Regions from separate parts of the Pseudomonas sp. P106(2024) genome, predicted to be linked through region 1. Evidence: predicted binding sites of a transcription regulator. Region 1 holds the regulator's gene; each other region holds the start of a gene.
The links. The regulator FliA, encoded in region 1, starts transcription of late flagellar genes. The targets are predictions, from matches to a motif close to CTAAAGTTTNNNNNNNNNNNGCCGNTAA.
Positions count from the first base shown of each region.

Region 2: the regulator FliA is predicted to act here: its motif matches at 2,781-2,808, upstream of motA (flagellar motor stator protein MotA).
Region 3: the regulator FliA is predicted to act here: its motif matches at 3,725-3,752, upstream of AC25M7_RS02240 (methyl-accepting chemotaxis protein).

Region 1 covers NZ_JBLIYU010000003.1:287,113-297,134, forward strand. The annotation lists gene AC25M7_RS07525 (DUF4823 domain-containing protein) at 15-620, shown strand; gene AC25M7_RS07530 (DUF1285 domain-containing protein) at 632-1,192, shown strand; gene flhA (flagellar biosynthesis protein FlhA) at 1,582-3,711, shown strand; gene flhF (flagellar biosynthesis GTPase FlhF) at 3,723-5,036, shown strand; gene fleN (flagellar synthesis regulator FleN) at 5,151-5,984, shown strand; gene fliA (RNA polymerase sigma factor FliA) at 5,981-6,721, shown strand; gene AC25M7_RS07555 (chemotaxis response regulator CheY) at 6,825-7,199, shown strand; gene AC25M7_RS07560 (protein phosphatase CheZ) at 7,219-8,007, shown strand; gene AC25M7_RS07565 (chemotaxis protein CheA) at 8,020-10,022, shown strand, end outside.
Region 2 covers NZ_JBLIYU010000001.1:2,459-12,480, forward strand. The annotation lists gene rsgA (small ribosomal subunit biogenesis GTPase RsgA) at 1-186, shown strand, start outside; gene AC25M7_RS00020 (molecular chaperone Tir) at 333-812, shown strand; gene motB (flagellar motor protein MotB) at 845-1,861, opposite strand; gene motA (flagellar motor stator protein MotA) at 1,865-2,716, opposite strand; gene AC25M7_RS00035 (HDOD domain-containing protein) at 2,847-4,382, shown strand; gene AC25M7_RS00040 (rhodanese-like domain-containing protein) at 4,427-5,236, shown strand; gene asd (archaetidylserine decarboxylase) at 5,246-6,109, shown strand; gene serB (phosphoserine phosphatase SerB) at 6,208-7,422, opposite strand; gene AC25M7_RS00055 (histidine kinase) at 7,559-9,010, shown strand; gene AC25M7_RS00060 (PqiC family protein) at 9,200-9,910, opposite strand.
Region 3 covers NZ_JBLIYU010000001.1:487,226-497,247, forward strand. The annotation lists gene hglS (2-oxoadipate dioxygenase/decarboxylase HglS) at 137-1,522, shown strand; gene AC25M7_RS02240 (methyl-accepting chemotaxis protein) at 1,644-3,623, opposite strand; gene AC25M7_RS02245 (LysR substrate-binding domain-containing protein) at 3,805-4,734, opposite strand; gene AC25M7_RS02250 (NorM family multidrug efflux MATE transporter) at 4,892-6,280, shown strand; gene AC25M7_RS02255 (DUF1127 domain-containing protein) at 6,623-6,835, shown strand; gene AC25M7_RS02260 (DUF2388 domain-containing protein) at 7,133-7,450, shown strand; gene AC25M7_RS02265 (DUF2388 domain-containing protein) at 7,532-7,825, shown strand; gene AC25M7_RS02270 (DUF2388 domain-containing protein) at 7,862-8,182, shown strand; gene AC25M7_RS02275 (DUF7844 domain-containing protein) at 8,179-10,022, shown strand, end outside.

The sequences.
Region 1 (10,022 bases):
TTTCTGGAGGAAAGATGCGTAGCCTGGTCTTGCTGCTGGCGCTGATGGCGTTGGGCGGCTGCATGAATGTCAGCGATATGGGGGAGGGTGTCCGTTACCACATGAGTGATGCGGGCTTGCTGGACCACAGCGACACCACCCGTACCCTGTCGATCCGCCTGCAGCCGGACTCGTTCATCTTCATCGGCCAGGGCGCATTCGTGCCGCCGGGCAAGGGGCCGGTGCCACGGCAGAACGCAGTCGCCGAGGAGGCCTTCAAAAGCTTCGTCGAGTACTTCCCGCTGGTGCGTCGCGCCCAGGGGCCGCTGGGTCTGGAAGACGCGATCGCCGAGGCCCGCGCGGTGGGTGCCGACTATGTGCTCTACACCCGTTTCGCCCGCACCGACGATCGCATTGGCAACGGTGACGAGTGGTATGACGAGCAGGCTGTCGATCGCCTGGGTTGGGACCGTGGCGTGGTGCAGATGATGCTGATCGAAACCAGCACGCGCTACCTGATCGACACCGCGCGTATCAAGAGTCGCGGCGGTTTGTTGACGTTCCACGACAACACGCCACAGGATTTGCTTGCCGCGCCGATGCGCGAGTACGCTCGTAGCCTTCTGGGCATGAGCAACTGAGCGAGCGTGTCATGAGCGATTCCGGCAAGGCCAACGATCTGCTGGCGCAGATCCCCGCGCACAAGGGGCTGCCCCCGGTACACCTGTGGAACCCGGACTTCTGCGGTGACATCGACATGCGGATCGCCCGGGACGGGACCTGGTACTACCTGGGGACGCCGATCGGTCGCAAGCCGATGGTGCGGTTGTTCTCTACCATCATTCGGCGTGACGGGGACGACTACTTCCTGGTTACGCCGGTGGAGAAGGTCGGGATCCGGGTCGATGACGCACCATTTGTCGCCGTGCTACTGGATGTCGAGGGCAGCGGGGAGCAGCAGGTGCTGCGGTTTACCAGCAATGTCGACGATCAGGTCGAGGCTGGGCCGGGCCATCCGCTGCGGGTGGAGCTCGATCCGGTTACCGATGAACCCTCTCCTTACCTGTTGATGCGTGGAAACCTTGAAGCGCTGGTGCATCGCAATGTGTTCTATCAGTTGGTGGAACTGGCGGTTTCCCGGGAGATCGACGGGGAGGAGTGGCTTGGGGTTTGGAGTCGGGGTGAGTTTTATCTTATTGGGCGCAATGGGTAGTGGTTTTTCTGGGCTTCCATAGCCCCTTTCAAAGGCAGCTTTAATGGGTTGGCCGATTACCGATTGTGCGGTGGTTTTGTAAGTTGTATGCGCATTCATTGGCAATGTCGACGCTTGTTCGCCCGTACTGAAAGGTGAGTGAGCGGCGACAGCGCCAAAGAGTGCGCATGCGGAAATCAAAGCCCACACTCTTTGCCCGAACCCGAACCCGAACCCGAACCCGAACCCGAACCCGAACCCGAACCCGAACCCGAACCCGAACCCGAACCCGAACCCGAACCCGAACCCGAACCCCCGAAAAGCCCCCCCCAGAAAAGTTGGAAAGCTTCTTGCAAAGGCAGCGCCAGCCGCCACACAGGCGTCAAAGTTTTGCTTGAAGAGGAATCGCGGTGGATCGCACTCAGTTAATCAGCAGCGCCCGTAACAACCTGGCCGGTCTCGGTCGGGGCAACCTCGGCGTGCCGCTGCTCCTGCTGGTGATGCTGGCAATGATGATGTTGCCGATCCCGCCGTTCCTGCTCGACGTGTTCTTCACCTTCAACATCGCCCTGTCGATCGTGGTCTTGCTGGTCTGCGTCTACGCCCTGCGTCCTCTGGATTTCGCCGCGTTCCCTACCATCCTGCTGGTGGCCACGCTGCTGCGCCTGGCGCTGAACGTTGCTTCCACCCGAGTGGTCATGCTCCACGGCCAGGAAGGTCACGGCGCCGCGGGCAAGGTGATCCAGGCCTTCGGTGAAGTGGTGATTGGCGGCAATTACGTCGTCGGTGCGGTGGTGTTCGCCATCCTCATGATCATCAACTTCGTCGTGGTGACCAAGGGCGCCGGGCGCATCTCCGAGGTGAGCGCGCGCTTCACCCTCGACGCCATGCCGGGCAAGCAGATGGCCATCGACGCCGACCTCAACGCTGGCCTGATCGACCAGGCCCAGGCCAAGTCCCGTCGCGCCGAGGTCGCCCAGGAGGCCGAGTTCTACGGCTCCATGGACGGTGCCAGCAAGTTCGTCCGCGGTGACGCCATTGCCGGCCTGCTGATCCTCTTCATCAACCTCATCGGCGGCATGCTCATCGGTATGCTGCAGCACAACATGACCTTTGCCGATGCCGGCAAGGTCTATGCCCTGCTGACCATCGGTGACGGTTTGGTGGCGCAATTGCCATCGCTGCTGCTGTCCACCGCGGCCGCGATCATGGTCACCCGTGCCTCGGGCTCCGAGGACATGGGCAAGCTGATCAACCGGCAAATGTTCGACTCGCCGAAGGCCTTGGGTGTGTCGGCCGCGCTGATGATCATCATGGGCCTGGTCCCAGGCATGCCGCATGTCGCCTTCCTCAGCCTCGGCGCACTGGCCGGTGGCGGCGCTTACCTGGTATGGAAGAAACAACAGAAGGCCAAAGCCGTCGCCCAACAGGAGGCCCAGCGCCAGCAGGACCTGCTGCCATCGCCGCAGCGCGCCATGGAAACCAAGGAGCTGGGTTGGGACGACGTCACCCCCATCGACATGATCGGCCTGGAGGTCGGCTATCGCTTGATCCCGCTGGTGGACCGCAACCAGGGCGGCCAACTGCTGGCGCGGATCAAGGGCGTGCGCAAGAAACTGTCCCAGGACCTGGGTTTCCTCATGCCCACCGTGCACATTCGCGACAACCTTGACCTGCAACCCAGCGCCTATCGTCTGACCCTGATGGGCGTGATCCTGGCCGAAGCCGAGATCTACCCGGACCGGGAGCTGGCAATCAACCCCGGCCAAGTATTCGGTACCCTCAACGGCATCGCCTCGCGCGATCCGGCGTTCGGCCTGGAGGCGGTGTGGATCGATGTCGGCCAGCGCGCCCAGGCGCAGTCGCTGGGCTATACCGTGGTCGACGCCAGCACCGTGGTCGCCACCCACCTCAACCAGATCCTGCAGAAGCACTGCCACGAGCTGATCGGGCACGAGGAGGTGGTGCAGCTGCTGCAGGTGCTGGCCAAGGTCTCGCCGAAACTGGCCGAGGAGGTGGTGCCGGGTGTCATTTCCTTGTCGGGCCTGCTCAAGGTCTTGCAGGCGTTGCTCGCCGAACAGGTGCCGGTGCGTGACATCCGCAGCATTGCCGAAGCCATCGCCAACAATCCGACAAAGAGTCAAGATACCGCCGCGCTGGTGGCGTTGGTGCGGGTCGGATTGTCCCGCGCCATCGTGCAAAGCATTGTTGGCGTTGAGTCCGAGCTGCCTGTGATCACTTTGGAGCCAAGGTTGGAACAGATCTTGCTCAATAGTCTGCAAAGGGCCGGGCAGGGTCAGGAAGATGGTGTTCTTCTTGAGCCGAGCATGGCCGAAAAGCTTCAGCGCTCGTTGATCGAGGCGGCCCAGCGTCAGGAAATGCAGGGTCAGCCGGCTATCCTCCTGGTTGCCGGCCCGATCCGCGCCATGCTGTCGCGCTTCGGTCGCCTGGCAGTACCGAATTTGCATGTTTTGGCGTATCAGGAAATACCTGACAACAAGCAAGTCACCATCGTTGCCACCGTGGGCCCGAACGGCTGAGGTAGTGGGTTATGCAAGTTAAGCGTTTTTTCGCCGCCGATATGCGTCAGGCCATGAAGCTGGTCCGGGATGAGCTCGGCTCCGACGCCGCCATCATCGGCAACCGGCGCATCGCTGGCGGTGTCGAACTGACGGCTGCGCTGGACTACAAACTGTCCGCCCTGGCCCCACGCGTGCCCAATGCGGAGCTCGAGGACGAGCTACGCAAGACCCAGTCGCGCATCGTCACCGCCCAGGCCGAACTGACCGGGCGCGGCGATGCCGTCGAGGGCGGCAACCGTCAGCTGTTCGCCGGCCAGTCGCTGACCGCGTCCGAGCCGTTGATCGAAGCGCATGTGGATGAGCCTGCACCGATCGCCGCCGCAGCGCCGGCCCCGGTTGATCCGCGCCTGTTCGACGCCATGCGCTTCGAACTGACCGGTCTGCGCGAGCTGCTGGAAGTCCAGCTCGGTTCGCTCGCCTGGAGTCAGTTGCAGGGCAGCAAGCCACAGCAGGCCAACCTCTGGCGCCGCCTGCAGCGCTTGGGTCTGTCAGGCGGCTTGGCGCGCGAGCTGCTCGACCTCACTGCCGAGATCGAAGAGCCGCGTCATGCCTGGCGCATGGTCCTGGCGCACCTGGCGCGGATGATCGACATACCTGAGATCGAACCGATCGAGGAGGGCGGTGTCATCGCCATGGTCGGCCCGGCCGGCATGGGCAAGACCACCACCCTGGCCAAGCTGGCCGCGCGCTATGTACTCAAGTACGGCGCGAACAACCTGGCGCTGGTGAGCATGGACAGCTTCCGCATCGGTGCCCAGGAGCAGCTCAAGACCCTCGGGCGTATCCTCAATGTGCCGGTCACTTATGTCGATCCGGGCGAGTCGCTGGCCCAGGCGCTGGAGCCGCTGCTGCGCAAGCGCGTGGTGCTGATCGACACCGCCGGCCTGCAGGCCAGCGACCCGGCGCTGCGCATGCAGCTCGAGACCCTGGCCGGGCGCGGTATCGCCGCCAAGAATTACCTGGTGCTGGCGACCACCAGCCAGAAGCAGGTGCTCACCGCCGCCTACCACAGCTACAAACGCTGCGGTCTGGCCGGTTGCATCCTGACCAAACTCGATGAAACGGCATGCCTCGGCGAAGTGCTGAGCCTAGCCATCAGTCATGAACTACCGGTGGCCTATCTGACCGATGGGCCGCGCATTCCTGACGACCTGCAACTGCCGCGCAAGCACCAGCTGGTGAGTCGCGCGGTCAGTGTGCAGTTGCAGGACGAGCCCAGCGACGAGGCCATGGCCGACATGTTCGCTGATCTCTACCACAACCCTGGCAAGCGTGCGGGTTGAGGGTGAATACTGTGCAAAGTACCTACATCATGGGGTTGCCCGGCCGTACCGTGGCCTTGAACGTTCAGCCCCTCATGTGGCCTGGGTCCAAGCGAGACAAGGTAAAGAACAGACATGGGTAGCATGCATCCCGTACAGGTGATCGCCGTGACCGGTGGCAAAGGTGGCGTCGGCAAGACTAACGTTTCAGTGAACCTGTCTCTGGCGTTAGCCGAGCTCGGCCGCCGGGTCATGTTGCTGGACGCCGACCTGGGCCTGGCCAATGTCGACGTTCTGCTGGGGCTCACGCCCAAGCGTACCCTGGCCGATGTCATCGAGGGTCGCTGCGAGCTGCGCGATGTGCTGCTGCAGGGGCCTGGCGGTGTGCGCATCGTCCCGGCGGCTTCCGGCACCCAGAGCATGGTGCACCTGGCGCCAGCCCAACATGCCGGCCTGATCCAGGCCTTCAGCGAGATCGGCGACAACCTCGACGTGCTGGTGATCGACACCGCTGCGGGTATTGGTGACTCGGTAGTCAGCTTCGTCCGCGCCGCCCAGGAGGTGCTGCTGGTGGTGTGCGACGAGCCTACCTCGATCACCGACGCCTACGCCCTGATCAAGCTGCTCAACCGCGACTACGGGATGAATCGCTTCCGCGTGCTGGCCAACATGGCCCAGAGCCCGCAGGAGGGGCGCAACCTGTTCGCCAAGTTGACCAAGGTCACGGATCGTTTCCTTGACGTCGCCCTACAATACGTCGGTGCCGTGCCGTACGACGAATGTGTGCGCAAGGCCGTGCAGAAGCAGCGGGCTGTATACGAGGCCTTCCCGCGGTCCAAGTGCGCGCTGGCTTTCAAGGCCATTGCGCAGAAGGTCGACAGCTGGCCGCTGCCTGCCAACCCGCGCGGACACCTGGAATTCTTCGTCGAGCGCCTGGTGCAGCCCACCAGTGCAGGGCCGGTGCTATGAACGCGAGCGGTTTCAAGATGTACAGCAAGGCCGCCAAGGACGCTCAGTACGAGCTGATCGAGCGCTACGCGCCGCTGGTCAAGCGCATCGCCTACCACCTGCTGGCGCGTTTGCCGGCCAACGTCCAGGTCGAGGACCTGATCCAGGCTGGGATGATCGGCCTGCTGGAAGTGGCCAACAAGTATGACGCCAGCAAGGGCGCCAGCTTCGAAACCTACGCCGGCATCCGCATCCGCGGCGCCATGCTCGACGAAGTGCGCAAGGGCGACTGGGCACCGCGCTCGGTGCACCGCAACACGCGTATGGTCAGCGACGCGATTCGCTGTGTTGAAGCAAAGACAGGGCGCGACGCTAAAGATCACGAGGTTGCTGCCGAACTCCAATTGAGTCTCGATGATTACTACGGGATTCTGAACGACACCTTGGGCAGTCGCCTGTTCAGTTTCGACGACCTGCTGCAGGACGGCGAACACGAGGGGCTGCACGAGGACGGGGCCAGCGGCCAGCTGGAGCCATCGCGGGACCTGGAGGACGAGCGCTTCCAGGCCGCCCTGGCCGATGCGATTGCCAACCTGCCGGAGCGCGAGCGCCTGGTCCTGGCGCTGTACTACGACGAAGAGCTGAACCTCAAGGAAATCGGTGAGGTCCTGGGGGTCAGCGAATCGCGTGTCAGCCAGTTGCACAGCCAGTGCGCGGCGCGTCTGCGCAGCCGCCTGGGGGAATGGCGGGCGCGTTGAACCAGGTTTGATGCAGTCGTTTTTTTGTGGTGCCGAATTGATTGAGTGCGCGCTCGGCGCCGAGCGCGTTTAAGACTGCTTGGAGGTCTAATTGAACAAAGACATGAAAATCCTCATCGTTGACGACTTTTCGACGATGCGGCGGATCATCAAGAACCTGTTGCGTGACCTGGGTTTCACCAACGTCAAGGAGGCTGATGACGGCAACACGGCACTGCCGATGCTCACCAGCGAACACTTCGACTTCCTGGTAACCGACTGGAACATGCCGGGCATGACCGGTATCGACCTGCTGCGTGCTGTTCGCGCGGACGAGCGCCTCAAGCACCTGCCGGTACTGATGGTCACCGCAGAAGCCAAGCGCGAGCAGATCATCGAAGCTGCCCAGGCCGGCGTCAACGGCTACGTGGTCAAGCCTTTCACCGCCGTGGCGCTGAAAGAAAAGATCGAAAAGATCTTCGAACGCGTCAACGGCTGAGTCACGTCTGGGGGGCGCAATGGAGTCAACCAACAACTCTTTGGGTGAGTTCGAATCAACCCTTAAGAAGCATGCCCAGGAACTGGTCGAGAGCCTCGAGCGCGGCCGGTTCGGTGATGCGGTACAGCTGATCCACCAACTGAACCAGACCCGCGATCGCGGGCTGTATCAGGAAGTCGGCAAGCTTACTCGCGAACTGCACAGTGCAATCGTCAACTTCCACATCGACCCGTCCATGCCGCAGGCCGAGGAAGTGTCGCAGATTACCGACGCCACTGAACGCCTCTCCTACGTGGTTCGCCTCACCGAAGGTGCGGCCAACCGCACCATGGACCTGGCAGAGGCCTGCACCCCGGTGCTCAATGACCTCGCCGCCGAGGCCCAGAGCCTGTCCGCCGATTGGCAGCGGTTCATGCGCCGGGAGGTGGCAGCGCCGGAATTCCGTGAGTTGGTCAAGCGTGTGGACAGTTTTCTGACGCACAGCGCCGAAGGTAATCAGAAGGTCGCCGGCCATCTCAACGATATCGTCCTGGCCCAGGATTATCAGGATCTCACCGGCCAGGTGATCAAACGGGTGACCGCGCTGGTCACCGAAGTCGAAAGCAATCTGCTCAAGCTCGTGCTGATGGCAAGCCAGGTCGACCGCTTTGCCGGGATCGAACATGACCACCAGCAGCTGCGCGCTGAAAAAGATCAAGAAAAACATCCGACTCGGGGTGAAGGTCCGCAGATTCATGCCGATAAGCGTGAAGACGTCGTGTCCAGCCAGGACGATGTCGACGATCTGTTGTCCAGCCTGGGTTTTTAAGGAGCACGTTTAATGAGCTTCGGCGCCGATGAAGAAATCCTCCAGGATTTCCTGGTAGAAGCCGGCGAAATCCTCGAGCAACTGTCCGAGCAATTGGTCGAGCTGGAAAGCCGGCCCGATGACGCGGATCTGCTCAATGCGATTTTCCGCGGTTTCCACACTGTAAAAGGGGGCGCCGGCTTCCTTCAGCTCAATGAGTTGGTGGAGTGCTGCCACATTGCCGAGAACGTGTTCGACATCCTGCGCAAAGGTGAGCGCCGGGTTGACGCGGAACTGATGGACGTGGTGCTCGAGGCCCTCGACACGGTCAACAGCATGTTCGGCCAGGTGCGCGAACGTACCGATGTCACGCCGGCCACGCCGGAGCTGCTGGCGGCGCTGTCGCGCTTGGCCGAGCCCGGTGGCGCCGAAGCCCCGGCCCCGGTGGTCGAGGCGGCGCCCGTGGTCGAAGCCCCGGCTGCCGAGCCCGACATCACCGATACCGAGTTCGAGCAACTGCTCGACTCGCTCGATGCGGTCAAGGCTGAAGCTCAGGTTCATGAGCAACTGCAGGGTGAAGAAATCAGCGGCGGCGGTGACGAGATCACCGATGCCGAGTTCGAGTCGCTGCTCGACCAGCTGCACGGCAAGGGCCAGTTCTCGGCCGATGCCGCCGTCAGCGCGCCTGCGCCAGCCACTCCGGCCAGCGACGAGATCACCGACGATGAGTTCGAGTCGCTGCTCGACCAGTTGCACGGCAAAGGTACTTTTGCCGTCGACGCACTGCCAGGCGCCGCCGCGCCAGTGGCCAGCGCGGCACCCGCCGCGGGCGACGAGAGCATCAGCGAACACGAATTCGAGGCCCTGCTCGACCAGTTGCACGGCAAGGGCAAGTTCTCCAGTGACGCGGTCACCGCCGAGGCGCCTGCCGCCGTCGCCGCGCCTGTCGCGGCCAAGGCCGAGGTCAAGCCCGTTGCTAAGCCGGCTCCTGCGCCCGCCGCGGCACCGGCTGCGGCCGCCAAGCCTGCCGCCCCGGCTCGCGCTCCTGCGCCGGCCGCCGAGAAGCATGGCGCCAGCGAAGCGGAAACCACCGTGCGGGTTGATACCGCGCGTCTGGACGAGATCATGAACATGGTCGGCGAACTGGTGCTGGTGCGTAACCGCCTGGTGCGCCTGGGGCTCAACAGCGGCGACGAGGCCATGTCCAAGGCCGTGTCCAATCTCGACGTGGTCACCGCCGACCTGCAGACCGCGGTCATGAAGACCCGGATGCAGCCGATCAAGAAAGTCTTCGGCCGCTTCCCGCGCCTGGTTCGCGACCTGGCCCGCCAGCTCAAGAAAGAGATCAACCTGGAGCTGGTCGGTGAAGAGACCGACCTCGACAAGAACCTGGTGGAAGCCCTGGCCGACCCGTTGGTGCACTTGGTGCGCAACGCCGTTGACCACGGCGTCGAGATGCCTGACGAGCGCGAGGCCTCCGGCAAGTCGCGCATGGGCCGGGTGGTGCTGTCCGCCGAGCAGGAGGGTGACCACATCCTGCTGTCGATCTCCGACGACGGCAAGGGCATGGACCCGAGCATCCTGCGCGCCAAGGCCGTGGAAAAGGGCCTGATGGACAAGGACGCGGCCGATCGCCTGAGCGAGTCGGACTGCTACAACCTGATCTTCGCCCCGGGCTTCTCGACCAAGACCGAGATCTCCGACGTGTCCGGCCGCGGCGTCGGCATGGACGTGGTGAAGACCAAGATTTCCCAGCTCAACGGCTCGATCAACATCTTCTCGGCCAAAGGCCAGGGCTCGAAGATCGTCATCAAGGTGCCGCTGACCCTGGCGATCATGCCGACCCTGATGGTAATGCTCGGCAACCAGGCGTTCGCCTTCCCGCTGGTCAACGTCAACGAGATCTTCCACCTCGACCTGTCGCGCACCAACGTGGTCGACGGCCAGGAAGTGGTGATCGTGCGCGACAAGGCGCTGCCGCTGTTCTACCTCAAGCGCTGGCTGGTCCAGGACCACGAGCACGAGGAGCAGCACGA
Region 2 (10,022 bases), on a different contig from region 1:
GATGATGTCGAGGATGGATTCATCGAATTCCGCGAACTGATCGGCAACTGCCGCTTCCGCGACTGCAAGCATGACCGCGAGCCTGGCTGTGCGCTGCTCAAGGCCCTGGAAGACGGCAGCGTCACGCAACAGCGAATGAACAGCTACCGCTCGATCATAGCCAGTTTGCCGGAAGACACCTATTGAAGTGACGGCAAGCACGCCAGCATCGTAGGAAATTTTACCGGAGCAGGTAGGGCCGCTCCGGTTTCGCGGTCTCCTATTGTCCCTCCCACGGTTTTCCCTGATGGTCATGACTTTGTCGTCGGCATTGATCAGGGAGGGCAGCACAGATGCCAGTATTCATCAGTTACCACCAGAACGAACGGCTCGATGCCTTCATCTTGAACGAGCGCCTGCTACTAGAAGGCATTCCCACCCAACTCGTCCCCTTCGACAGTGAAGGACAGACCCACGACGACCTGCATGGCAGCTTTTGCCAACACATGGCCGATGCCACTCACTGGATCGGAGTGCTCTGCGAGGCCTATACCGAAGACTTGTGGACGGCCTGGTTACTGGGCGCAGCGGCCATGGCGGATCGGCGGGTGACTTTCTACCACCCTGACTCGACTGAACTGCCGCAGGGCCTGCGCAAGTGGCCAGTAATGCGGGAACGAGCGCATATAGACCTGTTCGTGCGCGCCTATCATGACGAGCAGACCTTTGGCCGGGCCATGGCCTCACCGGCCGGGGACGGCGTAGTGTCGGACAGGGACAATGCAGATTTCTTCCATGCCGATCTCAAGGCCAAGATCAGGCGGGGGTTCTGAATGCATCGGGGCCGCAAAGCGGCCCCTGTCAATTACTGGTCTTTGGCCTCATCCATCTTCAACACGCCATCCTCGAAGATGTTCAGCTTCTGGCGCAGCTCGCGCGGCTGCATCGGCGTATCGCCCGGTGTCGCGGCCGCACCTGGCGCAGCGCCCGCAGGCGGTGCTTCAGCGGCAGGTGGCGCTGCGTCCGGCTTGCCCTGCTCACCTTCGATATCGCGTTGCGCCTTCTTGGTCAGGACGATGATGTCGATACGGCGGTTGACCGGGTTAAACGGGTTGGCACGGTCGAACAGCGACGACGATGCATAACCGACCACACGGGCCACCTGCTCGTCCGGATAGCCACCGGCGACCAATGCACGACGCGCCGCGTTGGCGCGGTTGGCCGAAAGCTCCCAGTTACCGAAATCGCCGGTACCGGAATACGGCTTGGCATCGGTATGGCCACTGATGCTGATCTTGTTCGGGACCGCCTTGATGGTGTCGGCCATGGCCAACAGAATATCTTCGAAATAGGGCTGCAGTCGTGCACTCCCCAGGTCGAACATTGGCCGGTTCTCGGCATCCATGATCTGGATGCGCAGACCGTCCTGGGTGATCTCGAACAGGATCTGGTCCTTGAACTTCTGCAGTTGCGGGTTTTCCTCGACCTTGTTCTGCAACTCCTGCAGCAAGAGCTCGAGGCGCTCGCGCTCGACCTGCTCGGCCATGGTCTCGACCTTGTCCTTGTCCAGCTGCAGGCTGGTGTCGGGCGTCGGTTCGGACTTCACTTCCGGGTTGATGGTCTTTTCCGGCGCCAGTTGCGGCGAACCGCCCAGGTCGATGATGTAGGGCGTGCCGCTCTCGGAGAAGCCGATCGGATCCTTGAAGTAGCCGGCGATGGCGATCTTCTGCTCGGGCGTGGCCGTCGACAGCAGCCAGAGCACCAGGAAGAACGCCATCATCGCCGTGGCGAAGTCGGCGAAGGCGATTTTCCAGGCGCCGCCGTGATGGCCGTCGCCAAAGCGCTTGACGCGCTTGACGATGATGGGCTGATTGTTCTCCATGGCTTAGCGACCGCGTACCGCTTGTTCCAGCTCGGCGAAGCTCGGGCGGTGCGCCGGGTACAGCACCTTGCGACCGAACTCGACCGCCAGCGACGGCGGCATGCCGGAGGCCGAGGCCACCAGCGAGGCCTTGATCGCCTCGTAGACGTTCAGTTCCTCTTTCGCATCGTGGCGCAGGGCGTTGGCCAGCGGGCCGAAGAAGCCGTAGGCAGCGAGAATACCGAAGAAGGTACCGACCAGCGCCGCGCCCACGTGCAGGCCGATGGACTTCTGGTCGCCATCGCCCAACGAGGCCATGGTCACCACGATACCCAGTACCGCCGCGACGATACCGAAGCCGGGCATGCCGTCGGCGATGCCGGTCACCGCGTGGGACGGGTGCTCCAGCTCTTCCTTCATGCTCAGCAGCTCCATGTCGAACAGGCCTTCGAGCTCATGGGGCGCCATGTTGCCTGTGGACATGATCCGCAGGTAGTCGCAGATGAACGCGGTCATGCGCTCATCGCCCAGCACGGCCGGGTACTTGGCAAAGATCGGGCTGGCCGCGGCGTCCTCGATGTCCCCCTCGATGGCCATCATGCCTTCACGACGGCTCTTGTTGAGGATCTCGTACACCAGGCCCAGCACTTCGAGGTAGAAGGTGTGGGTGAAGCGGGTGCCGAACATCTTCAGCGACTTCTTGATTACATGCATGGTCATGTAACCAGGGTTGGCCTGGAGGAACGCACCAAAGGCCGCGCCGCCGATGATCAGCACTTCGAACGGCTGGATCAGTGCCGCGATCTTGCCGTGGGAAAGCACGTAGCCGCCGAGCACGCTCGCGAATACGACGATGATGCCGATAATTTTAGCCATAAGTTGGAAGCACTTGCTGTCGTGGTCAGGGTAGGGAACGGAAGCTTGAAAACTCTTCTTCTACTTATCGGCAGAACTGCGCCAGACTATAGCCACTCATTGCGAAAAGCCAGTTCGGACTGATGTCAATATGCCAATTGAAACCAAGGTGCCAAGTCAGGTTCCGTCGAGTCTAGAGGCCTGGGTAAAGCTGCTCGACGGGATTCGAGTACCCGTGCCGAAAGACAGCCACGACCGCGTTCTACAGGCCATCAACGACAGCCGCCGCTCCCTGCGCGACATCGCCGAACTGATGCAGGACAGCCCCGCGTTGGTGCTCTGCGTGCTGCGCGAGGCCAATCACCCGGCCAACGCCAGCCTGGCGGAGCCTGCCGAAAGCCTGGAAATCGCCCTCAATCGGCTGGGGCTGGCCCGCACCAGCCAGTTGCTGGCGCGGCTGCCGTCGATACCGGCCGACGAGATCCCGCCGGTGCTGCGCCAGTTCCTGTTGATCAGCCAACACGCCACCCAACAGGCCAACGGCCTGTTCGCCAGCCGGCTGGCGCGGCTGTGGCAGGAAATCCACTGGGGCAGCCTGCTGTTCCTCTCGCCGCTGTGGCCGCTGGCCCTGGCTTACCCCAAATTGCTGGATAACTGGGAACTGCGGGTCATCCACAAGAGCGAGGACGCCGCCGAGGTCGAACGGGAACTGTTCGGCGTGCGCCTCATGCAACTATGCCAGGCCATGGCCGAGCATTGGCGCCTGCCCGAGTGGGTGACCCAGGGCTATCGCCTGCTGATGGACGAGCGCGAGCAACTGGCTCAGGTGCTGAACATCGCCCGCGAACAGGACCCGCTGGTCCAGCAGCAGCGCCTGGACGACGAGCCAGCGCTGCGTCGCTGGTTCAACCAGCCACCCAACACCGTGCTGCTGGCCAACGGCCTCGCCCTGGCCGCCCAGGTAGGCTGGGACAACCCGCACCTGCTGCGCTGGCAACTGCTCACCGCGCTATACCTGCAGACCACCCTGGACGATGTCCAGCAGCAGGTTCACCAACAAGCCGCGGCCAGTGCCCGTCATCACGCCCGTGATGCGCTGTTCCACCCGGCCGAGGCGCTGATCTGGCCCTGGCACCAGCGCAGACCGCACCCGGACATGCTTACTCCGCCGCCACCCAGCACCGAGGATCTTGGCCGCTGGCGCGCGCTGTGCCAGGAACTGTTGGCCCAGCCCAGCCCGTTCAGCAATGCCGTGCACCTGGCCACCCAGGCCCGCGACGCCCTGCTGGCCTGCGGCATGCAACGCATCATGCTGCTGAGCCTGGACAAGACCACCGATTACCTGCGCGTGCAGCAGACCGCCGGCCTGCCACGCGAGGCCGCCGCCATGGCGCTGCCCGTCGTGCAGAACAAATTGTTGCAAAAGTTGATGGCAAAAGCCGGGCAACTACGCCTGACACCCGAAAACCATGCCCAGTTCAGTGCCCTGCTGCCGGCACCGCTGCGCGCTTTCTTCCGCGGCGAGCACTTGCTGCTGCGCTCGCTGGCGGTGGGCGACCAGGTACTGATGCTGGCGGTGGCCGACCAGGACGGCAAGCCGTTGGCCGACGTCAGCGTGCAGGCGTTCGGCAAGACCGCGCAATGCGTGGAGCGCGCCCTGGCCGTGTTTGCCACCCGCAATGCCTGACCCTTGCGCTACAATCGCCCCTCTTTCCACCCTGGAGAACGTGGATGACTGACTTTTCCGGCCTGTCCCTGGTGATCGAAGCCGAGGACCTGCTGCCGCGCCTGGATTCGCCGCGGCTGATCCTGGTCGACCTGACCAGCGCCAACCGCTATGGCAGCGGGCACATCCCCGGAGCCCGCTTCGTCGACCCGAAACGCACCCAGTTGGGCCAGCCCCCGGCACCCGGCCTGCTGCCGGCCCGTGCCGACCTGGAGAAACTGTTCGGTGAACTCGGCCACCGCGACGATGCAGTGTATGTGGTCTACGACGACGAGGGCGGCGGCTGGGCCGGGCGCTTCATCTGGCTGCTCGACGTCATCGGCCACAAGGGATACCACTACCTCAATGGCGGCATCCAGGCTTGGCCGGCGGACAAGCTGTCCACCGAAACGCCCGAAGTCGCCGGCGGCCCGGTGAGCCTGCACCTGCATGGCGAACCCACCGCTACCCGCGAATACCTGCAAAGCCGCCTGGGCGCCGCCGACCTGGTCATCTGGGACGCACGCGGGCCACTGGAATTCAGCGGCGAGAAGGTGCTGGCGGCCAAGGGCGGGCACATTCCCGGCGCGATCAACTTCGAGTGGACCGCCGGCATGGACCTGAACAACCACCTGCGCATCCGCAAGGACATCGCCGACGTTCTGCAAAACCTGGGCATCACCCCCGACAAGGAAGTGATTACCCACTGCCAGACCCACCACCGCTCCGGCTTCACCTACCTCGTGGCCAAGGCCCTCGGCTATCCACGGGTGAAGGGCTATGCCGGTTCCTGGGGCGAATGGGGCAATCACCCCGACACGCCCGTCGAAGTTTAAGGACGCTCAATGAAATCCCGCTTGTTCATCATCAGCCAGTACCTGCTGCCGCACCACCTGCTGTCGCGGCTGGCCGGCTGCGTCGCCGAGTGCCGCGCACGCTGGTTCAAGAACGCCTTCACCGCCTGGTTTGCCAAGCGCTACCAGGTGAACATGTCCGAGGCGCTGGTCGAAGATCTCAGTGCCTACGAGCACTTCAACGCCTTCTTCACCCGCGCCCTCAAGCCGGGAGCCCGCCCGCTGGACGAAACCCCCGGCGCGATCCTCTGCCCAGCCGATGGCGCCGTCAGCCAGCTCGGCCCGATCGAGCACGGCCGCATCTTCCAGGCCAAGGGCCACGGCTACAGCGCCCTGGAGCTGCTGGGCGGCGATCCGGCCCTGGCCGCACCGTTCATGGGCGGTGAATTCGCCACCATCTACCTGTCGCCCAAGGACTACCACCGCGTGCACATGCCGCTGGCCGGTACCCTGCGCGAAATGGTCTATGTGCCGGGTCGGCTGTTCTCGGTCAACCAGACCACCGCGGAAAACGTACCTGAACTGTTCGCCCGCAACGAGCGCGTGGTCTGCCTGTTCGACACCGAGCGTGGGCCGATGGCCGTGGTGCTGGTCGGCGCGATGATCGTCGCCTCGATCGAGACCGTCTGGGCCGGCCTGGTCACGCCACCGAAGCGCGAGCTGAAGACCTTCCGCTACGACGAGGCCAGCCGTGCGCCGATCTACCTGGAAAAGGGCGCAGAACTGGGCCGCTTCAAGCTGGGCTCCACCGCCATCGTGCTGTTTGGGCCGGAGCAGGTGAAGTGGGCAGAGAGCCTGGGTGCCGGCTCCGCGGTGCGCATGGGCGAGCTGCTGGCGCAGCCGACCCAGGCCTGACTATCCGGTAAGCAAAAGGCCCTGCATGATTCAAGTCATGCAGGGCCTTTTTTTGCCTTGGGATTGCTGGGAGGGCTTCGCCCTCCTTGGGCTCAAGATCAACCGCGCGCTTCGCGATCACGCACGCCCAGCAGGTACAGCACGCCATCCAGGCCCAGCGTCGAGATGGCCTGCTTGGCCGACTGGCGCACCAGCGGCTTGGCGCGGAAGGCCACGCCCAGGCCGGCCTGGGACAGCATCGGCAGGTCGTTGGCCCCATCACCAACGGCGATGGTCTGCTCGAGCTGCAGGCCCTCCTGACTGGCCAGTTGCAACAGCAGGTCGGCCTTGCGCTGGGCATCGACGATCGGTTCGACGGCCACCCCGGTCACCTTGCCGTCGACCACCTCCAGTTCGTTGGCGAATACGTAGTCGATGCCCAGGCGCGCCTGTACCTGCTTGGCAAAGTAGGTGAAACCGCCGGAGAGGATGGCGGTCTTGTAGCCCAGGCGCTTGAGTTCGGCAAACAGGTGCTCGGCACCCTCGGTCAGGCGCAGCGAAGCACCGATCTGGTCGAGCACGCTCACGTCCAGCCCCTTGAGCAAGGCCATGCGCTCCTTGAAGCTGGCGCGAAAATCCAGTTCGCCACGCATGGCACGCTCGGTGATCGCCGCGACCTGTTCGCCGACGCCGGCGGCCTTGGCCAGCTCGTCGATGACTTCGGCCTCGATCAAGGTCGAGTCCATATCGAACACCGCCAGACGGCGGTTGCGGCGGAACAGGTCGTCTTTCTGGAAGGCGATGTCGATGCTCAGCTCTTCGGACAGCGCGAAGAACGCCGCACGCAGGGCCTGGCCGTCGTTCGGCTCGCCACGCACCGAGATTTCCAGCGCGGCCTTGCCCTTGTCGATCTGGGCGTCCAGCGCCACGCGGGCGGACAGCCGTTCGATGCGCTCGATGGTCAGGTCGTGCTCGCTGATGATGGCGCTGACGCGCTGCAACTGCTGCGGGGTGATCCGGCGGCTGAGCAGGGTAACGATGTGGCGGGCCTCACCCTGGCTGTCGGCCCAGTGCTGGTAGTCGGCCTCGGAAATGGGGGTGTAGCGGGCCTGCAAGTTCAGTTCGTGAGCCTTGGACTGCACGCTCTGCAGCAGCGCCGTGGCCACTTCGTTATCGGGGATGTCGACCAGGATGCCGAACGACAGCGTGCCGTGCATGACCGCGAGGCCGATGTCGAGAATACTCACACCGCCCTGGAGCAGGACGCCGGTGATGGCCGCAGTGAGACCCGGACGGTCTTCACCAGTGATGTTGATCAGGACGATTTCGCGCAAGACCGGGGCTCCAACTCGATGAAAAATGCGCATTCTACCGATTTTCCATGACCGCCGGGCGCCAACGATACTTTGCCGACAAAACGCGTGTCGCTATACTGCGCAGCAACTTTCTCGCCATAAAGAGCCGCGCTCTGTGAACCGGCCCACGCCCGTAAAACCCGACAACTTCTTCCTGATGATCTACCGAGCCCTGAGCCAGCGCCGAATTCCATTGGCCCTGCGCATTGCCAGCCACAACATTTTCCTGGTGGCCCTGGCCCTGGTGATCTATGCCTGCGTGATGGGCCTGCAGTTCAAGCAGGCCATGCACGAGCAGGCCGATGCCGTCGGCCAGAGCCTGACCACCCAGACCGCCACCTCGGCCACCGAGCTGCTGGTGTCCAACGACATCCTCAGCCTCAACGTGCTGCTGGGCAACCTGGTGAAGAACCCGCTGGTGGCCCATGCGGCCATCTACAGCGTGGACAACCGCATCCTCGCCGAGGCCGGCCAGCGCCCGCGCAACAGCCTGCTGGGCGAAACCGAAGGGGTCTACCAGACCAAGATCACCTTCCAGGACGTGACCGCCGGCCAGTTGCGCATCAGCCTGGACATGAACCAGTTCCAGCAACCGATGCTGATCAGCTTGCAGAGCATGGGTATCCTCGCCGCGATCCTGCTGGCCCTGGCCCTGACCCTCAGCCTGCGCCTTGGACGCTTTATCTCGACGCCGCTGCTGCAGTTGCGCGTGTGGTTGCGTGACCCGCACCCTTACACGCCGGGCATCGACCGCCAGGACGAAATCGGCGATCTGGCGCGCCAACTGCACGCGCGCCTCGCCCCACCGCCGCCACCTGAGCCTGAAGAAGAGGACGAGGAAGACGATTTCGACGACGCGCCAGTTGCCAAGGTCGCCCCACGGGCCAAGGCGATGGTACAGACTGCCGGGCACGACGAGGACGACGACGCCTTCGCCGACCTGATGGATGAGCAAAGCGCTCCGGCCAAGCCTGTCATCGTCGAGTCCGACGAGCCGCAGTTCAGTGCCGTGCTGGCCGTGCAGTTGGGCTCCCAGGAGCAACTGCGTCGCCTGCCACGCACCCGCCTGACCGAGCTGCTGGAGCGCTACCGCGACTGTTTGGAGCAGGCTGCATCGCTGTACGAAGGCGAAGTCCACACCCTGAACGACGGCAGCACCCTGCTGTTGTTCCACAGCCGCGACAGCGGCGAGGACTACCTGACCAATGCCATCTGCTGCGGCGAGCTGCTGCGCGCCCTGGGCCACGCCCTGCAGATCGAGGTGGCCGACAGCGGCATCACCCTGCAGCTGCAACTGGGCCTGGTGCTGGCTGACGACCTGCAAGGCCTGGATCAGGTCGACCTGCTAATGACCGAACAGGCCCAGGACGCCCTGGCTCTGTCGCAGCACAGCCGCAACCTGCTGCTGGTGGAGCGCCGCATCAGCGATGACGCCCTGGTGCGCCAGCGTGCGCGTATTCGGCCGATTGCCAGCCCGGAAGGCGCGTGCTGTGTAGAACGCCTGATGGAGCCTTACCCGTCGATGCTGGAACGCCAGCTGGCACGGATGCACGAGCGCCGCGCCTGAGCGCCACCGCTCATCTAGGACTTGCGTGGGAGCGGGCTTGCCCCGCGATAGCGTCGGGGGCAGGCAATGTTGCTGCCCTGGCAAGCCCTATCGCGGGACAAGCCCGCTCCCACGCAGATCTGATAAAGCCTCCCGACCAAAGACACAAAAAAGCCCGCATCGCTGCGGGCTTTTTTGTGGCTGCGGATATCAGAAGCGGAACACTTCCATATCGGTACGAATCGGCGAGGCCATCGGAATCTTCGGTTTCTCAGGCTCTTTCTTCACCTGCACCGGCGCCGCCGGCTTGCGTGGCGTCTCCTCGGCGATGGCCGGCTGGTTGGCCAGTGGTTTAACGGCGGTGCTCAGCTGTTCGGCCAGCTTCTGCAACAATTGCCCCTGAGCCTGGACCTGCGCAGACTCGCTGCCCGCATGGGGCTGCTCGAGGTGGACGATGCGGTTGTCACGCACCTGGCCACGGCGGTCCAGCACACGCCACTGGGCGTCCAGGATCGCGGGCTGGTTCTTGCCCGAGTCCAGGCGGGTAATGGACAGCAGCACCTGCACGTCCGGCGTGAAGCCGGCGCTCGCCGGCGCCAGCACCACGCGCTGGCTGTCCAGGCGCCAGGCCAGCTGGCGCACCAGCAACTGGTCGATATCCGACGAAAGGCTGCCGGCCCAACGGCCATCGGTGGCTGCCGTCAGACTGCCATCGACCTGCCGCTGTAGAAAAGTCTCACGTTGCAGGTAGTCGGCCACCGATACCGGGCCGAGCACCACCGCCATGCCCGCCGCCTGGGTCGGCTGGCCGGGTTCACCGCTGTCGAGCTGATACAAGGCGACCGGCTGATGCATGCTGCATCCGCTCAGGCCCAGCAAGCCGGTCACCAGCAACGCAAATGGAAGGCGCAGAAATTTCATTCATCCCATCCAGGCGGTCGTCTCCAGACTGACCGCAGTGATACTCATGTAGATTCATCCGGGCACCCGGCCACGCCGGCGCCACGCGGGCCCTATCATCCGCGAATTAGCC
Region 3 (10,022 bases), on a different contig from region 1:
GCCGGGGCCGCTTTGCGGCCCCATGGTCCTCAAGGTCGATCAATTATGGAATGAAACCCGCACTTTTTTTCGCTTGTACGCCAGCTCCATTCCCAGCTTTCATGTAAGTGTCCTCCACTCACCCAGGAAGCTTGCGATGCCCGCCCATGATTTCGTCAGCCCCGACAGCATCCGCGCGCAGTTCTCTGCCGCCATGTCGCTCATGTACAAGCAGGAAGTCCCCCTGTACGGCACGCTGCTTGAGCTGGTGAGCGAGACCAACCAGCAGGTCATGGCCGCACAGCCCAAGGTGGCCGAGGCCCTGCGCTGGACCGGCGAGATCGAACGCCTCGACCAGGAACGCCACGGCGCCATCCGCGTGGGCACCGCCGAGGAACTGGCCACCATCGCCCGCCTGTTCGCGGTGATGGGCATGCAGCCGGTCGGCTACTACGACCTGAGCTCGGCCGGCGTGCCGGTGCACTCCACCGCATTTCGCGCCGTGCACGAACAGTCGCTGCACATCAGCCCGTTCCGCGTGTTCACCTCGCTGTTGCGCCTGGAGCTGATCGACAACCCGCAACTGCGCGCACTGGCCCGGGGCATCCTGGAGCAACGGCAGATCTTCACCCCCCGCGTGCTCGAGCTGATCGCCCAATGCGAACGCGACGGCGGCCTGGACGCAAGCGATGCCGAGACCTTCGTCCAGGAGGCGCTGCACACCTTCCGCTGGCACCAGGACGCCACGGTCAGCGCCGAGCAGTACCAGCAGTTGCACGACCAGCACCGGCTGATCGCCGACGTGGTGGCGTTCAAAGGCCCGCATATCAACCATCTGACCCCGCGCACCCTGGACATCGACGCGATCCAGCTCGGCATGCCGGCCAAGGGTATTCCGCCCAAGGCCGTGGTCGAGGGACCGCCCACCCGGCGCCAGCCGATCCTGCTGCGCCAGACCAGCTTCAAGGCCCTGCAGGAGAAGGTCGCCTTCAGTGATGCCCAGGGCAGCCACACGGCGCGTTTCGGCGAGATCGAACAGCGCGGCGCGGCGCTGACGCCCAAGGGGCGCCAGCTGTACGACCGGCTGCTGGATGCGACCCGTGAAGCTTTGGGCGGCGCACCGGCGGAGGCCAATGCCGAGCGATACAGGGCGCTGCTCGCGGAGCACTTCGCCGAGTTTCCGGATGACCTGGGGCAGATGCGCGAGCAGGGGCTGGCGTACTTTCGCTACTTCGCCACCGAGAAAGGCCTGGCCGAGCGCGGGCAACAGGATCGCCCGACCACCCTGCAGGGGCTGATCGACGCCGGGCACGTGCATTTCGAGGCGCTGGTGTACGAGGATTTCCTGCCGGTGAGCGCGGCAGGGATCTTCCAGTCCAACCTGGGGGACGATGGCCAGGCCGACTATGGCAGCAACGCCAACCGCGAGGCCTTCGAGCAGGCGCTGGGGTTGCAGGTGCAGGATGAGCTGGCGCTGTATGCGCAGAGCGAGCGCCGGTCGTTGCAGGCGTGTGCGCAGGCGTTGGGGCTGGGGACGCTGTAGTATTTGAAACCGCTGGGGCCGCGTTGCGGCCCGTTCGCGACACAAGCCCGCTCCTACATGGGAACGCGCTCGCCTGGAGCGGCCCTGTGTCGCGCAAGGGCTGCAAGGCAGCCCCAGTGCACTAGCGGTGAGTGCGGAACCGATCTACTTCCTGGCGCAACTGCCCCGCCAGCCCCTCCAGCTCGCGGGCCGTCATGGCCAGTTCATTGGCCACATCACGCTGCTCGCTGTTGGCCTGGGCGATGCTCTGCAGGTTGCGGCTGAGCACCGTCGCGGTGCTGCTCTGCTCCTGGGTCGCGGTGCTGATCACGGCGAATTGCTCGCCCGCCACCCGGCTCTGCTCGTCGATGCGCGCCAGGGCTTCGGCCACCTTGTCGTTGCGTGCCAGGCCTTCCTGCATCAGCTGATTGCCCTGCTCCAACGTGCTGATGGCATGGCCGGTCTGCTGCTGGATGCTGGCGATCATGCCCGAGATCTCGTCGGTGGCCTGGCGGGTGCGCGCTGCCAAGCCACGAACTTCGTCGGCGACCACGGCAAATCCACGGCCCTGCTCGCCGGCCCGCGCCGCCTCAATGGCGGCGTTCAGCGCCAGCAGGTTGGTCTGCTCGGCGATCGAGGTGATCACGCCGACAATCCCACCGATCTCCTGCGAACGGGCTCCCAGGGTGTCCATCACTCTGGCGGTGCCACCCAAGGCCTCGGCGATCTGCCGCAGGGAAACCGAGGCTTCGTCCATGGCGCTGCGTCCGATGCGGGTCTGCTGGGCATTGTCGCGGGCCATGCGCTCGGTGCCGGCCATGTTGTCGGCGATGTTCATCGACGTGGCGCTGAACTCCTCCACCGCGCCGGCCATGCTGGTGATCTCGCCGGACTGCTGGTCCATGCCCTCGCAGGCACCGGACGACAGGCCCGACAACGAGCGGGCACGGCCACTGACCTGGTCGGAGGCAGCACGGATATGCTCGACCATGGTCGCCAGGGCCTCACCCATCTGGTTGAAGCTGCGGGCCAGCTGGCCGATCTCGTCATGGCTGGTGACGCTCAGGCGAGCATTCAGGTCGCCGGCGCCGAGGGCTTCGGCCTGGCGCACCAGGTCGCCCAGCGGGCGCAGTTTACGGCGCAGCAACCAAAGGGTGGCGGCCACGGCCAGCAGCATCGCCAGCACGCTGCCGATGGCCAGGCGCAGGCCAACGCTCCAGGTCACGTCGCGGATCTCGCCCTCGGGCATGCTTGCCACCACGGTCCACGGGCCCTCGGCGAACGGCTCGGTGACGCTGAACACCGGCTCGCCGGCACCGGCCCAGAACTGCCCTGCCCCCGGTTTCAGCGCCTTGACCGCCTGGGCCGCCGCCTCGCCGTCACGTACCTCGGCCGGCGGCACCAGCCACTTGCCCTGCTCGTCCAGCAACGCCAGCGAGCCGGTCTGGCCGATGCGGAAGCGCTTGAGGTTGGCGAACTGGGCGTTCTGCGCATCGGTGTAGTCGAAACCGACGAACAGCACCGCGATCACCCGGCCACCGCCGTCACGCACCGGCACGTAACGGGTCATGTAGTTGCGCTCGAACAGCACGGCGCGGCCGACGTAGGTCTGCCCGGCCATCAGCTTGGCGTAGGCCGGATGCTGGCGATCGAGCTGGGTGCCGATGGCGCGGCTGCCGTCCTGCTTGGTCAGGCTGGTGCTGATACGCACGAAGTCGTCGCCGCTGCGCACGAACAGGGTCGCGACCCCGGCGGTCATCTGCTGGAACTCGTCGACCTGGCGGAAATCGTTGTTCAGCAGGTGGTCGCCCAGGTACAGCGCCGGTGTCGCGGCACCGGCGACGTTGACCGTCTCACCGGCGTGCAGCGCCAGCCCCGAGGCGAATCGGCGCTCGAACAGGCCGCTCAGGCGCTGGGTGTTGTCCTTGAGCGAGCCGTGGAAGGTGTCGAGCTGGTCGGCCAGCAGCCGCGCCTCGCTGGCCAGATGCGCCTGGCGGGTGGTGAGGTTGGCGTCGTCCAGCGAACGCAGGGCGAACAGGGTGCTACCGGTGATCACCAGCGCCAGCACGATGGCGAGGGCGATCCCGAGCTGCGAGGCGATTCGGGCACGCGGTTGAGACATGGCAAGGCTCCTGGCAAGAGGCCGGGATCGTCCTGATCACGCTGACCGCCCGCTGCATATCGACGGGGAATCGCGTCCTCTTCCGGGACGCTGGTGCAAGTTGATCGGCGTCTGTAGGAAATACTTGAGTGCTGGACCGGGATATTCGCAAACGTTTTCTTGCTGTGGCCCGCGATGGTTATCAACCTTGCGCCGACAGTACCTGCACAACCGGCAGGTCCATTGCCGCCGCCTCCTCCTGCAGGAACACACTCAACCTGCGCAGCCGCTCCCCGCCCGGCCGGGTCCGCGGCCACACCAGGTAGTAGTCCATGCCACTGGCCACCGCAGTCGGCCAGGGCAGGCTCAGCCGGCGCTGGGCCACGTCCTCGGCCACCATCAGCAGGTCGCCCATGGAGATCCCATAGCCCCGTGCCGCGGCGATCATGCCCAGTTCCAAGGTATCGAACACCTGCCCGCCCTTGAGCGAGACCTTGTCGGTCAGCCCCATGCGCGCCAGCCAGGCACGCCAGTCACGCTTGTCCGGCGTGGGGTGCAGCAGTTCGATGCCCGCCAGGCGCCGTTCGTCCCAGGGCGCGTCATCGAGCAGTTCCGGCGCGCCCACCGGGATCAGCAACTCGGAGAACAGCCGGCGCACCTCCCAGTCTGCCGGAAAGCTGCCATCGCTGAGCAGCACCGCGCAGTCGAACGGCTCCTGGTTGAAGTCGACATGATCGACATCCATCCAGGCGCTGGTCAGCTGCACCTCGTTGCCCGGCTGCAGGTGGCGAAAACGGCTCAGGCGCGCCAGCAGCCAGCGCATGGTCAGGGTCGAGGGCGCCTTCATGCGCAGGATGTCGTCCTCGCCGCGCAAGGTATCGCAGGCCCGCTCCAGCGACGCGAAGCCGTCGCGCACACCGGGCAGCAGCATGCGCGCGGCTTCGGTCAGTTGCAGGCTTCGCCCGCTGCGTATGAACAGGCGGCAGGCGAAATGCTCCTCAAGGGTGCGGATATGCCGGCTGACCGCGCTCTGGGTGATCGACAGTTCTTCACCGGCACGGGTGAACGAACTGAGCCGGGCGGCAGCTTCGAATGCGCGCAGCGCATAGAGCGGAGGCAGTTGGCGGGTCATGGCGCACCTGTTAGGCGGGGCGTAGGTCGGATGCACAGGATCATACATCCATGAGTCAGGCTCATGCCTGTGATCGCATTTATCCTTTTGTGCAAAGCTGACCGAGGCCTCAGAATCGACGGCTCGCTTCCCCGACTCATCCAGAAGGACCGCCCCCATGCATATCGCGCCCACCACTGAACTCAAGGCTTTGCTGCGCCTGGCCGGGCCGCTGATCGCCTCGCAGTTGGCGCACATGCTGATGGTACTCACCGATACCCTGATGATGGCCCGCATCAGCCCGCAGGCCTTGGCCGGTGGCGGCCTGGGCGCGGCGAGCTATTCGTTCGTGTCGATCTTCTGCCTGGGTGTGATCGCCGCGGTCGGCACGCTGGTGGCGATCCGCAAGGGCGCCAACGACACCGAGGGCGTCACCCGCCTGGCCCAGAGCGGCCTGTGGCTGGCCTGGGGCTTGGCGTTGGTCTCGGCGCTGGTGATGTGGAACCTCAAGCCAGTGCTGCTGCTGTTCGGCCAGAAGCCGGAGAACGTCGACTCGGCGATGCAGCTGCTCACCCTGCTGCCGCTCGCCCTCCCCGGCTACATGACCTTCATGGCCCTGCGCGGCTTCACCAGCGCCCTGGGACACTCAACCCCGGTGATGGTCATCAGCCTGGTGGGCACAGTGTTCAACTACCTGTTCAACCATGCGCTGATCGAGGGCATGTTCGGCCTGCCCAAGCTCGGGCTGATGGGCATCGGCCTGGTCACCGCCGTGGTGACCCTGGGCATGGCCATCGCCCTCGCGCTTTATATTCGCTGGCACAAGGCCTATGCCGCCTACCCGCTGCGCAAGGGGCTGTCGCGCCCTTCCCTGCCGGCACTGCGCGAGCTGTGGCGGCTGGGCCTGCCGATTGGCGGTACCTATATGGTCGAAGTGGGCCTGTTTGCCTTCGCCGCCCTGTGCATGGGCGTGCTGGGCAGCACGGAACTGGCGGCGCACCAGATCGCACTGCAGATCGTCTCGACCGCATTCATGGTCCCGACCGGCCTTTCGTATGCGGTGACCATGCGCGTCGGCCTCTACTATGGTGCCGGCAACCTGTTGGCGGCTCGCAGCGCCGGGCGCGTGGGTATCGGCTTCGGTGCCTCGCTGATGTTCGCCTTCGCCGCACTGTTCTGGTTGTTGCCGGACGCCCTGGTTGGTTTGTTCATCGACCGTAACGACCCGGCCTTCGCGGCGATCTTCATGCTGGCGGTACAGTTGGTGATGGTGGCGGCATGGTTCGAGCTATTCGATGGCGTGCAGACCATCGCCATGGGCTCGATCCGTGGCCTGAAGGACGCCAAGACCACTTTCCTGATCGGCCTGGTGTGCTACTGGCTGGTGGGTGCGCCGAGCGCGTGGCTGTTCGCCTTCAACCTCGGCGGCGGCGCGCAGGGGATCTGGTGGGGGCTGGCGCTGGGCCTGGCCTGCGCGGCGGTGGCGTTGACGTTCGGCTTTGAGTGGCGGATGAAGCGGTTGATGGGCAAGGCAGAGCGGGCGCGGGGGGCGGCGGTGTCGGTTTGAGGGGTTTGGGGGCGCTGGGGATCACGTGATGGCGGACAAGTACCTGGCGCTGCAACTGTACCGTCGAACACCTTGAAGTAAAAACCGTCTAAAACTGTACTACTGTACCGCCATAAACATCACTTTCTGTTCACCACTTCCCTACTACCTCCACAAAACCGCACCAAAAAAGCGCACACCAGTACAGTTTTGCCAATAACAAGTGCAACAGTCCCTTCCAACAGTTAACTGCCCCCTCACAATACACCTGAACTGTACCTACTGTTCTGGACGAGAGAAGAGGAAGATGGGCACCAGTTAAATCACTCCCTAATGCCGCCACAAGCGGAAGGATGACACATCATGGAACGTACCCTCAGTTCCGACCTGGTTTTCGAAAAAGCCCAAGCCTCCAACGCCGCCCTGCCGCTGCGCGTCCTGTCCACCCTGGTACTGTGGCAGCGCCGCATGGCCAGCCGCCGCCAGCTGGCGCGCCTGGACTCCCGCCTGCTGGCTGACGCCGGCATCAGCGAGTCGCAGCGCTACGAAGAGCTGAGCAAGCCGTTCTGGCGCTAAGCGCCGGACGCCGGCCCAGGCCGGCACCGCAAACTCACAAGAACCCGTTGCAGGAAACTGCGGCGGGTTTTTTGTTTCAAGGCCCGGACTAGAGCATTCGCACGACCAAACATAACAGTTTTTATAACTTACAAATCGACAGGCACAGTTACTATTTGTGATCTTTTCTCGAGCCAAATGGCCGAACCAGCGCGTGTTACGCTTGTCTTACGCGCCTGGCAGAGAAAAGTACCGTGACGAGCCAAGCGAGCGTCCGATAAGCAGAACCATCCAGACCCTGTGCAGGAGTCCCCGACCATGTCCCGTTATCACCTGTTTGGCGCCGCCTTGCTGCTGTCGCTCGCCGGCGCGGCCAATGCCACCAGCTTCGTCGTCACCACCGACGCTGTGGTAGGCGCAGTAGCCGCCTCCACCGACGCCACCTCCGACATCTCCTCCTCGTTCCGCGACGACAAGATCGTCAAGGCCGCCCGTGACGATGCCGCCAGCTTCGTTGGCAGCGACGGCGCCATTCGCGGCGCCAAGCTGGAGAGCGCGTTCGCGCATATTCGCCAGCAACTGCCGGAGCTGCAGGCCAGCGACGCGCAACTGGCCCGCGCCATCCTCGCCATCTGAGCCCCGCACCGCCCGGATTCACTGGCCCCGCCCGTGGATCCGGGGTAGCCTTCGCAGCCCGAGATCATCGCCAGACCGCCCATGCGTTACCTGTTGCCTTCACTGTTCGCCCTGGCCTGCATGAGCAGCGCCCAGGCCATGGATACCACCACCCAGAGCCTGGTCATCAGCGGCTACGTCACCAGCCAGGTTACCGCCGCGCCGTTCGACCGCAAGCTGGTCGCCGCCGCCCGTGACGACGCTGCCGCATTCGTCGCCAGCGACGGCCGGATCCGCGGCGCGCGCCTGCAGGCGGCGCTGGACATGCTGCACCAGGACCTGGCCCGGCCTTGCGTCGGCGACCGTGAACTGGCCGAAGCGATTCTCGTCCAATAACTACATTCGACTCCCCTGTACTTCCGGAGATGCTCCATGCGTAAACCGCTGATCGCCGCCACCCTCGGCATGCTGCTGCTCGCCGACCTGGCCCAGGCCCACACCCTGGTGGCCACCAGCAACATCATCGTCCGCGCCTTTGGCCGTTCGATCGATTTCACCTCCGACACCACCACCTCGATCCGCGACTCGAAAGTGGTGCGTGAAGCCCACGACGACGCCGCCAGCTTCGTCGCCAGCAACGGTGATATCCGCGGCGCCCAGCTCGAGGCCGCCTTCGACACCCTGCGCGCCCGCGTCCCCGAGGCCCGTGACGCCAGCGACCAGGTGCTGGCCGAAGCCATCCTCGCCCTGTGAAGCGCGTGCGTGCCTGGCTGCTGGGCTGCGCCCTGACGCTGCTCGGCACGCCCGCCCTGGCCGACCTGCAGCTGGTGCTGCAGCGCGACGGCCTCGACCCTGCACAACAGCAGGCGACCCAGACGTTGCTCGACGAAGCCATGGCCAAGCTGCCACCGCGCTTCAAACAGCAATTGGACCGGCAAATCCTGGTCGGCTGGACCGAGCGCATGCCCGAGGACGCCTACGGCCAGGCTTCTCCGGTGGCCAGCCTGGAACTCAACCGGCGCCTGCTGCCGGGCCTGGTCGACGGCAGCGCCGCCCGCGAGAAGACCAACCGTCCCCACGGCACGGTCCGCGAGGAATTGCTGGCCACCGTGCTCCACGAACTCACCCATATCTATGACCGCGCGCGCCTGTGGCCGGACGCCGAGCGCCAGCTGATCAGCCGCTGCAAGCGCCAGCAGGGCGCTCTGGGCAAGGTCGGGCTGCCGCAGGACTGCCGTGGTCAGGCCGAACGCCGCTTTACCCTGAGCGACGACCCGCGCCTGCTGGATTTGGCCGGCTGGCCACAGTACGTCGGCCGGCGCGGCGAGCGCGAGCAGCACAACGGCCAGCTGGTGCGCAGCCCGGATCCCTACGAGCTGAGCAGCCCGAAAGAGTTCATCGCGGTCAACATGGAATACTTCCTCCTCGACCCGAGCTACGGCTGCCGTCGCCCTGCGCTAAACCAGTACCTGCGCGACCATTTCGGCTGGGCGCCGCAACAGGACACCTGCGCCAGGGGCCTGCCGTTCCTCAATGCCGGCAACGATTTCGCCCGCCAGCCATTGGGTGAGATCGACCCGGAGCGGGTCTACGAGGTGGACTACCTGCTGGCCGAAGCCAACCAGAACTGGGTCAGCCGTTGGGGCCACAGCATGCTGCGCCTGGTGATCTGCGCCCCGGGCCGCCCGCGCGATCCAGCCTGCCGCCTGGACCTGGACCAGAGCCTGGTGCTGTCGTACCGCGCCTTCGTCAACGACGTGCAGCTGTCCAGCTGGGACGGCCTGACCGGCGCCTATCCCTCGCGGCTGTTCGTGCTGCCGCTGGGGCAGGTGATCGACGAATACACCAAGACCGAGCTGCGCAGCCTGGCCTCGGTGCCGCTCAAGCTCAGCCGCGGCGAGATCGAGAACCTGGTGCGCCAGGCCGCCGAGATGCACTGGAGCTACGACGGTAACTACTACTTCCTGTCCAACAACTGCGCCGTGGAATCGCTCAAGCTGCTGCGCAGCGGCACCGGCAACCCGCGCCTGAACGACCTTGACAGCATCATGCCCAACGGTTTGCTGGAGGTGCTCAAGGGCAGGGGACTGGCCGATACCCACGTGCTCGACGACCCGCGCGAGGCACTGCGCCTGGGTTATCGCTTCGACTCTTATCGCGACCGCTACCAGGCAATGTTCGAGGTGCTGCGCAAGCAGTTGCCGATCAAGCAGACGAGCGTGGAAGACTGGCTGGCGCTGGACGCCGAGCTGCGCCGCCAATGGTTCGACCGCGCCGACCTGCGTACCAGCGCGGCCTTGCTGCTGCTCGAGCAGGCCGGCCTGCGCCGCCAGCTGCTGCTGGCCCAGGACGAGGTCAAGCAACGCTACCTGAATGGCCGGGCGCTCAAGGACGGCAGCTTCGACAAGGCCAACGAAACCTTGCAGGCGATGCTGGCCAACAGCGGCTTCCTCAGCCGCCCGGCGGAATTGCTGGGGGCAGGGGGCTATGGCCTGCCGCAGCCTGCCGAGCGCAAGCAGCTGGAGCAGGTGAGCAGTGAGCGCCAGGCGCAGCTGCTACGGCTGAGCACCGACCTGGACCAGCAGGTGAGGGC